Regions from separate parts of the Kitasatospora sp. NPDC051170 genome, predicted to be linked through region 2. Evidence: riboswitches for the same ligand, from Rfam matches in the RefSeq annotation. Region 2 holds a riboswitch; the other holds the start of a gene.
The links. A riboswitch is a leader RNA that binds a small molecule or an ion and turns the genes downstream of it on or off. The one in region 2 is predicted to bind guanidine.
Positions count from the first base shown of each region.

Region 1 (4,400 bases), on a different contig from region 2:
CTCCCGGTCCGCCTCCCGCCACGGGTACGGACCGGCGACGTTCATCACCCCGTCGGCCTCCGTGGTCTCCACCGCCAGCTCGTGCGCCCGCGCCACGTCCGCCACGTCCACGCCCCGGTGCAGCCGGTGCCGGGCTGCGGCCTCCGGGGGCTCGTTCACGCACCGCCCGACGCGCAGACAGACCGTGCCCATCTGTCCGGCCGCGTTCAGGACATGTCTCTCGGTGGCGAGCTTCGCCTCGTCGTACACCAGCCTCGGCCGGCAGACCGTCTCCTCTGTCACCCACACCGCCGCCCCGTCCTGCGGCACCAGCGCGTGCCCGTAGACGGAGGTCGAGGAGGTGTAGACGAACCGCTGCACCCCGGCCTCCTCCGCCGCCTCCAGCAGCACCCGCGTCGCCTCCACGTTCTCCCCGACCGGCCGCACCTCCACATGCGCCGCGTGCACCACCGCCACCGCCCCCACCAGCGGCCGCCGCCACTCCCGCTCGTCCCGCAGCGTCGCCACCACCCCCACCTCCGGCCCCGGGTCCCGGTCCACCCCCACCACCCCCCACCCGGCCACCTTCAACCGCCGCACCACGGCCGCACCGACCCGCCCCGCCGCCCCGGTCACCACCACATGCCCCACCATGGGAACCCCTCCCCGTCCGCACCAGCGCCCCGCCGAGCCTACGGCGCCTCCCGCTGTACCGTGTGGCAAGCGACAGAGGAGACCCGGTGAACCCTGAGCGTTACCACCTCCTGGAGGAGGCCAGGCGCAGCCTTCCGGATGGCTACAAGGTCGAGTTGTCCGGTGATTTGATTGTCATGCAAGCGTCACCATCCTCGACGCACCAGTTGAATCTGTCCATCGTGCAACGCCAGTTCGACGCCCACTGCCCGCCCGGCTAGACCGTCACCCTCTTCTCCGAGCCCGACCGCGACCGCTACCACACCCGAACGGAACGCGAGTTCGGCGAGACGATCCACCTCCCGGCGCCGTTCGACTTCGACCTGGACCTGTCCCGGCTGGTCCCGTACCGCGACTGAGCGCCGGCTACGGGTTGGGGTGGAGGATCAGGTCGTCCAGCGGGAAGTGCCTTGGCTCGTCGCCGAGTTCGGCGACGGCGGCGCGGATGCGGTGCAGGTGGGCGACGGTGAGCTGGAGCGGGGGCTCCTCGGGCTGGTAGGTGGTGCGGATGGGATAGTCTACGCCCGGGGTGCGGGTCATCTCGATGTGGCAGCCGAGGACGTACGTGACCGGGCGGCTCCCCGCGAAGGCGATCAGCCGGTCGATCGTGCGGCCGAACGCGGGCCAGTCGTCGATGTACAGCCGCCCGGGGTAGACCGTGTCGCCCGTGAGCAGGAACCCCGTCCACGGGTCGTAGTACGTCACCGCCGCCTCATGGTGCCCCGGCGTGGCCAGGCACTCCAGCACGCGCCCGCCCCCCAGGTCCACCCGGGCCACCGCCTCCGCATCACGGTCGAACCCGAAGTACGGCCAGGCGAACGCGAGTTCCGCTCCCACCACCCTCGTCCCGGCCCGCCCGGCGAACTGCCCGTCCCCCGCGACATGGTCCCCGTGCGGATGGGTGTGCAGCACCAGTAGCCCGTAGTCCCCCTTCACCACCTGCGGATTACGCCCCAACCACCGCTTCACCAGCGCGTCCACCGTCCCGCGCAACGGAAAGTACGCGGCCTCCGCCGTCGCCCCCGTGTCGATCAGCACCGCCCGCTCCACCCCGAACAACAGGAACAGGAACGGCGCCTCGTAGTTGACCGCCTTGTTCTGCCGGAGGATGACGGTGTTCTCGTCGTACTCATGGATCTGAATGTCCGGATCGGTGTTGTGCTTCGCCGACCCCGACCCGTGAATCCACCTCACATCGAGCGGACGAGCCACCGGTGCATCAACCACGACGTCTCCCACGTGCGTCGTCTTGGCAGACCGGGTACGGCGCACATCTCGTCCGGGGCGAACACCAGTGCGCCGCCACGGCGACGCTAGCACGGGGCCCGCCCTCGCCGGCGGACTCTCGTGACCGTCGTAGATCCCGGCCGTAGGTCGGCGCGCTGCCTACCTGCGGGCGTAGCGGAGCGCGGCGATGATGACCGTGATCGCGATGGACACGAGGAAGATCGTCACGGCGGGCGCCAGTGGGTCGCCGTCGGTGATCGCCCTGAAGAGCGCGCGGACGCCGGCGCCGATGAAGCTCATGGGCGTACGGTAGCGTCCTCGCAGGTCAGGCGGCGAAACAGGGGGGGCGATGGAGCCGGACGAGCATGTGCGGTTCGCGCGCTATCGGGCGGAGTTCGCGGCGGTGGAGCCGCAGGATGCGCCCGGGCTGGTCGTGCGGGTGCTCACGGATCCGGATGGGGCGATGGCGAACTCCGCGGTGTGCGGGTACCTCGACCGGCGCGGGGCCGAGCTGCTCACCGAGCCGGGATTCCCCGACTGGCACGGGCAGATGGCGGGGCCCGTCGCGACGGACGCGTTCTCCGCGCGGCGGCTGCGTGAGTGGGCGCTGATGCGGGCGGTGGAACTGGGCGAGCCGTGGCGGTCCGAGGACCTGCTCGCCGCCTCGAACTGGTGCCAGTCGTACATCGTCGAGACATCCAGCGCCCCCGCCGCCCTGGCAGAGCTCGCCGAGGGCGGCCGGACGCGGCGGGTGCGCGACATCGCGAAGGACCGCCTCCGCTAGGCCAGCGGGCCCAGCAGGTGGGCGAGGCCGTCGGCGAGGCCGCCGCGCCAGCAGGCGTAGTCGTGGCCGCCGTTGAACTCGCGGTAGGAGACGTCGTAGCCGCGGGCGAGCAGGACGTCGCGGAGGTGGCGGTTCTGGGGGAGCAGCATCCATTCCTGGAGGCCGACTTCCAGGTGGAAGCGGGCCTGGCGGCGGTCGGTGGTCGCGAATCGGCGGGTGAGCCATTCGCTGCCGGTGTCGAACTCGGTGCCGTCCGGCCACCAGAAGGAGCCGGACTGGCTGAGCGCGTTGCCGAAGCGGTCGGGGCGGTGGAAGGCGGCGAAGGCGGCGGCGAGGCCGCCGGCGCTCTGGCCGGCGATGGCTGTGCGTGAGGGGTCGAGGGGGGCGCCGAACTCGTGGTGGGCCCAGGGGAGGAGGTGGTCGGCGAGGAGGTCGACGAAGGCGGGGTTGCAGCTGAGGTCGTCAGGGCGGGTGGGGCCCATGGTGTGGACGAGCAGGGTGGCGGTGCGGGGGATGGCGGCGTCGGCGGTCAGGTTGTCGAGGGTGTCGGCGACGGACAGCACCTGGCCCCACATCTCCCCGTCGAGCAGTACGGCCACGGCCCCCAACGGGCCTTCGCCGCCCGGGAGATGGGCGTCGACGCGCCGCCCCGCCACCTCGTGGGCGGTCAGTCGTCCGCGCGGGACGCCCTCGCGGCGCCGTACGTACGGCTGCGCGGGCGCGTCGGGCAGGCTGAGCACCGAGGAGGGGTGGCGGCCGTCGCGGGAGGGGAGTCGGTCGCCGTCGGTGTCGGGGACGGCGTGGTCGAGGACGTGCAGCCAGTCGGCGCGGGTGGTGCCGGGGACGGGGCCCCGGAAGGGGTGGAGCTGGTAGGAGGCCCGGTGGTCGGCGCGCAGCCGGTAGGTGATGAACCAGGTGCCGTCGGTCTGACGGGTCATCAGGTGGGGTGTCAGGTCGCCGGAGTGGCGGTCCTTGTCGGTGACGGTGTGCAGCAGTGCGAGCACTCCGTCGTGGGCGCCGTCGTCGCGGCCGTCGTATCCGAAGGTGACGAGCCGGTAGGCCGGGTCGTCCGGATCGGGGGCGACGATCGGGAAGGTGGTGTTCAAGGGCAGGACTCCTCAGGTCAGTTGATGCTGTTGCGCCCGCGCCCGAGCAGCACCCACAGCAGGAAGGGGCCGCCGAGCACCGTGGTGACGATGCCGACGGGGATCTCGACGCCGCCGATGAGCACCCGTCCGAGGGTGTCGGCGAGGACGACGAGCAGGGCGCCGGTGAGGGCGGAGCCGAGGATCGGCACCCGGGTGGGCCCGGCGAGGCGGCCGGCGATCACGGGTGCGGCGAGCGCGACGAAGCCGACCGGGCCGCAGACGCCGACGGCCAGTCCGGCCAGGGCCACGGACAGCAGCAGGCAGGCGAGGCGCACCCGTCCGGGGTCGACGCCGAGGGAGGAGGCCACGCTGTCGTCGAAGCGCAGCACGGCGAGGCGCCGGGCCGCGACGAGTGCGAGCGGCACCAGGACGGCGAGCCCGATGAGGACGGGCGTGGCGACCTCGTAGTTCCGGCCGTTGAGGCTGCCGGAGGTCCAGATGTACAGCGAGCCCGCCGAGTCGAGCGAGCGGCGGGCCATGGCGACCTGGATGACGGCGGAGGCGAGCGCGGACATCGCGAGTCCGACGACGAGCACCCGGTAGCCGCGCGCGCCGAGCCCGCCGGAGGC
Region 1 covers NZ_JBITFA010000003.1:411,056-415,455, reverse strand. The annotation lists gene ACIBCA_RS08895 (NAD-dependent epimerase/dehydratase family protein) at 1-633, opposite strand, end outside; gene ACIBCA_RS08890 (hypothetical protein) at 720-893, shown strand; gene ACIBCA_RS08885 (MBL fold metallo-hydrolase) at 1,039-1,866, opposite strand; guanidine-III (ykkC-III) riboswitch at 1,911-1,976, opposite strand; gene ACIBCA_RS08880 (hypothetical protein) at 2,059-2,199, opposite strand; gene ACIBCA_RS08875 (hypothetical protein) at 2,249-2,683, shown strand; gene ACIBCA_RS08870 (alpha/beta hydrolase-fold protein) at 2,680-3,789, opposite strand; gene fhuB (Fe(3+)-hydroxamate ABC transporter permease FhuB) at 3,807-4,400, opposite strand, start outside.
Region 1: it holds a riboswitch for guanidine, as region 2 does, so the genes downstream of both, ACIBCA_RS08885 (MBL fold metallo-hydrolase) here and ACIBCA_RS28645 (DMT family transporter) in region 2, are expected to answer to the same signal.

Region 2 (4,400 bases):
CTCCGCCCGGGCTTCCAGACCCAGGCCCGGGACTCCTACCTGATGGGCTTCGAGCGCACCTACAACAGCAACCGGGCGCCGTACGTGATCGGCAACCACTTCGAGGAGTGGAACGGCGGCATCTACATGAACGCCGTCGAGGAGGCCCTCAAGCAGATCGCGGGCAAGCCCGAGGTCCGGCTGGTCTCCTTCCGCCAGCTGGTGGACTGGCTGGACGCCCAGGACCCGGCGGTGCTGCGCAAACTGCAGACCCTGGCCCCGGGGCAGTCCCCGGCGGGCGGCTGGGAGTCCTTCCTCGGCACCCCGGCGACCGCCGCCGCCTCGGCCTCGGCAGGCTAGGCCCGGGTGCGGATCCGGCCGGCGAGGAGCGCCCCGACGAACGCGACCCCGGCCATCGTCAGCAGGATCACCGCGAAGGCGCCGGCCGAGCCGGTGCCTTCGGCGCTCCCGTGGGCCACGGCCATCGAGCCGCCGCCGAGCGCCGCGAACATCACCCCGGCCAGGCCCGTCAGCAGCACGTTGCCCAGCGCGTCGCTCATCTGCAGCGCGGCCGAGTTCGCCCCGGCGTCCTCCGGCGCGGACAGCCTCATCATCAGCACGCTGACGGAGGAGACCGTCAGCCCCATCCCGATGCCGCCCACGCCCCAGGCCAGCGCCGCCACCCAGGCCGGCACCGCCGGGACGAGCACCAGCGCGGCGCCCGCGATCGCCACCGTGCTCAGCACGAAGCCGCCGCGGATCATCACCGCCCGGTGGCGCTCGGCCCCGGGGCGCCCCTGGAGCCAGGAGCCCAGCGCCCAGGAGAGCCCGCCGCTGGTCAGGGTGAGCCCGGCCAGCGTCGGCGACAGGCCGCGCTGGGTGACCATCATCAGCGGGATGAACGCCTCGGCCGCGAAGAACGCCCCGGCGGCCACCCCGCGCAGCAGGATCACCGTCGGCAGCCCCCGCCCGGAGCGCAGGGTGCCCTTCGGCAGCAACCCCAGGACGGCCGGGGCCAGCAGCGCCACCCCGGCCGCGCCGGGTATCAGGCCGACCGGGTCGAGCCGCTGGCCGGCGTACTGGAGCAGACCGGCGCCCACCGCGGCCATCGCCGCCAGCAGGGTGCGCCGCCGGTCGAAGTCCGCGCCCCGCGGCACCGGGTGCTCACGCTCGGAGCGGGCGAGTGCCGGGCCCATGACGGCCAGCGGCAGCAGGATCAGCGCCGGAACGGCCAGGAACACCCAGCGCCAGCCCAGGTGCTGGGTGACGGCCCCGGCGACCAGCGGCCCGACGATCGAGGGCAGCACCCAGGCCGAGGAGAAGGCGGCGAAGACGGCCGGCCGCAGCCGCTCCGGGTAGGCCCGGCCGACGACCACGTACAGGGCGACGATCACCAGCCCGCCGCCCAGCCCCTGGATCGCCCGCCCGGCCACGAACACCCACATGCCGGGCGCCGTCCCGGCCACCACCAGGCCCGCCCCGAACACCGCGATGCCCGCGAACAGCGGCTGCAGCGGCCCGCGCCGGTCGCACCACTGGCCGGAGACGACCAGGGCGAACAGCGTGGTGGTGAAGTAGCCGGAGAAGGCGAAGGCGTACAGCTCGAGGCCGTCCAGCTGCCGGGCGGCGACCGGCATGGCGGTGTTGACGGCGGTCGCCTCGAAGGCGATCACCAGGACCACCGAGACGATCCCCAGGGTCAGCGCCCGGTAGCGCCCGCCGAGCACCCCTCCCCCGGAGTCGGAGTCGGAGTCGGAGTCGGTTCCGGTGGGCGGGGAGGCGGCGTCGACCGAGGTGGGGGAGGCTGTGGTCATACGTAACATCGTAAGTGCCGTCTGCGTCGTTGACCCCTGACGGAAGTCGCGGACCTCCTCGGCCCCGGGACGTAGGACCGACCGCCGGTACCGCCGTCGGGTCAGTGCAGCACCTTGAGGCCCACCACGCCGGAGACGATCAGCAGCAGGCAGCCGATCCGGGCCGCCGTCACCGCGTCCCCCAGCACGGCCATGCCGTACAGCGCGGTGCCGACCGCGCCGATGCCGACCCACACCGCGTACCCGGTGCCGATCGGGATGGTGCGCATCGCGTACGCCAGCCCGCCCATGCTGAACAGCAGGGCGACGCCGAAGACGACGCTGGGGACGAGACGGGAGAAGCCCTTGGACGATTCCAGGGCCACCGCCCACACGGTCTCCAGAAGACCGGAGACGATCAGAACGAGCCAGGCCATGACGGCCACCTCCGCAGTTCACAGCGGCCGGGTCGCCGCTGAACTGCGCCGTCTTGTCGTCACCGGGTACGACGCGCTCGTCCGGGGTGGCGGGAAAACAGCCACCGGTTTCCGACCGTAGCACACGCCGCCGTGCACATCGCCATACAGAATTTACAGTGCGGCGTTGACCCTCTTCCGGGATTCCGCCATTCTGAATTCACTGGCCGTGTGCCCGAGTGGTTTAGGGAACCGTCTGCAAAGCGGTGCACGCGGGTTCGATTCCCGCCATGGCCTCGAGGAACGGAATTGCCGGTCGGCCCGAAAAGGCGCCGCCCGGCAATTCCGCGTTTCCCGTTCTTCCCGTTCTTCCCGTACGCTCCGGCCCGCCCGCCCCTCAGGCCGAGACGGCGTCCTCCGGCCGGATCGGCAGCCGGCCGACCGGCAGCCCGGTGGCGGCGCGGACGGCGGCGGCCACGGCCGCCGGGGCGACCACGGCGGGGACGGCGCTGACGGCCTTGGCGCCGAAGGTGGCCACCACGTCCCGCTCCTCCAGCAGCGCGGCGATCCGCACGTCCGGGGTGTCCAGCGAGGTGGGCAGCCGGTAACCGGTCAGCGAGGGGTTGAGCAGCACACCGCCCTCGGTGCGCAGGTCCTCCAGCAGGGCCAGGCCCACGCCCTGGGCCACGCCCGCCTCGATGCGGTCCTCGATCTGGCGCGGGTTCAGCGCCCGGCCGACGTCCTGGGCGACGGTCATCTCGACCACCCGGACGGCGCCCAGCTCGATGTCCACGTCCACCACCGCGCGCATCGCGCAGAAGGAGATGGAGACGAAGGCGTCGCCGTGCCCGTCATCGTCCAGCGGCTCGGTCGGGTGCGGGCGGCACTGCGCGGTGGCCCACAGCTCCTTGCCCTCCAGTGCCTCGGCGACCGGCATGCCGAGCACCCCGTCGTAGGAGGTGATCTTGCCGTCGGCGATCTGGAGCAGTTCGGCGGACATCCCGAAGTTGGCCGCGATCGGCTGGAGCAGCTGGTGGCGCACCATCAGCGCGGCCCGCTCGACCGCGCCGCCGGAGACCCAGGTGTGCCGGCCCCGGGCGGAGGGCCCGGCGACGGACTGGTCGCTGTCGGCCGGGGCGAGGTAGACCTCGCTGACGCCCAGCACGGTCTGCACGATCTGCCGGGCCAGCGTGGCGAAGCCCTGACCGGCGTCCACGGCCGCGCAGATCACGGTGGCGTGGTCCCCGCTGACCCGCACGGTGGCGGTGGACACCTCGTCCTCGCCCTCGGCGCCCAGCATGTGCACCATGCCGACGGCGTAGCCGATCCCGCGCCGCACCGCCGACGGGTCCCCGGCGCCGCCGGGCCCGCCCGGCAGCAGCCACTCGGCGTCCGGGTCGTCCACCGGCAGGGCCGGCAGCGGCTCGGCGGCCACCGCGTCCAGCAGTGCCCGCACCGGCGCCGGGCAGGTGACGGCCTGTCCGGTGGGCAGCGGGTCGCCGGTGGCCATCGCGTTGCGCCGGCGGATCTCCACCGGGTCCACGCCCACCCGGGCGGCCAGCTGGTCCAGCTGCGACTCGTACGCGAAGCACGCCTGCAGCGCGCCCTCGCCGCGCATCCGCCCGGCCGGAGGGTTGTTGGTGCGCACCGCCCAGGCGTCCACGAAGACGTTGGGGCAGTTGTACGGCCCGACGGAGAAGGCCGTCGCGGCGGCCAGTGCCTCGGCGGAGACGTCCGCGTAGGCGCCGCCGTCCAGCAGGATCTGCGCCTCGACCTTCACCAGGACGCCCTCGGCGTCGGCGTGGTGGCGGTAGCGCAGCAGCGCGGGGTGGCGCGAGGTGTGGGTGTGGAAGGACTCCTCGCGGGTGAGGGTCATCTTCACCGGGCGGCCGGTGCGCAGGGCCAGCAGCGCCAGGGTGACCTGGAAGGAGAGATCCTCGCGGTCGGTGGTGGCGCCGGGCACGCCGGTGGCGACCAGCCGGACGCGGTCCGGCTCCAGGCCGAGGCAGGTGGCGGTGCGGTCGCGGTCGCCGTGCGGGTCGGTGGAGGACAGGTGCAGTTCCACGCCGCCGTCCGGGCGCGGCACGGCGAGCCCGGCCTCGGCGCCGAGCGGGGCCGGGTCCTGACGGCCCACCTGGTACAGGCCCTCGACGACGACCTCCCCGGCGGCCTCCGGGTCCCCGGTGCGCAGCGGCAGGTGGCGGAAGAGGTT
Region 2 covers NZ_JBITFA010000015.1:187,247-191,646, forward strand. The annotation lists gene ACIBCA_RS28635 (hypothetical protein) at 1-339, shown strand, start outside; gene ACIBCA_RS28640 (MFS transporter) at 336-1,793, opposite strand; gene ACIBCA_RS28645 (DMT family transporter) at 1,895-2,209, opposite strand; guanidine-III (ykkC-III) riboswitch at 2,252-2,317, opposite strand; tRNA gene ACIBCA_RS28650 (tRNA-Cys) at 2,414-2,485, shown strand; gene ACIBCA_RS28655 (xanthine dehydrogenase family protein molybdopterin-binding subunit) at 2,586-4,400, opposite strand, start outside.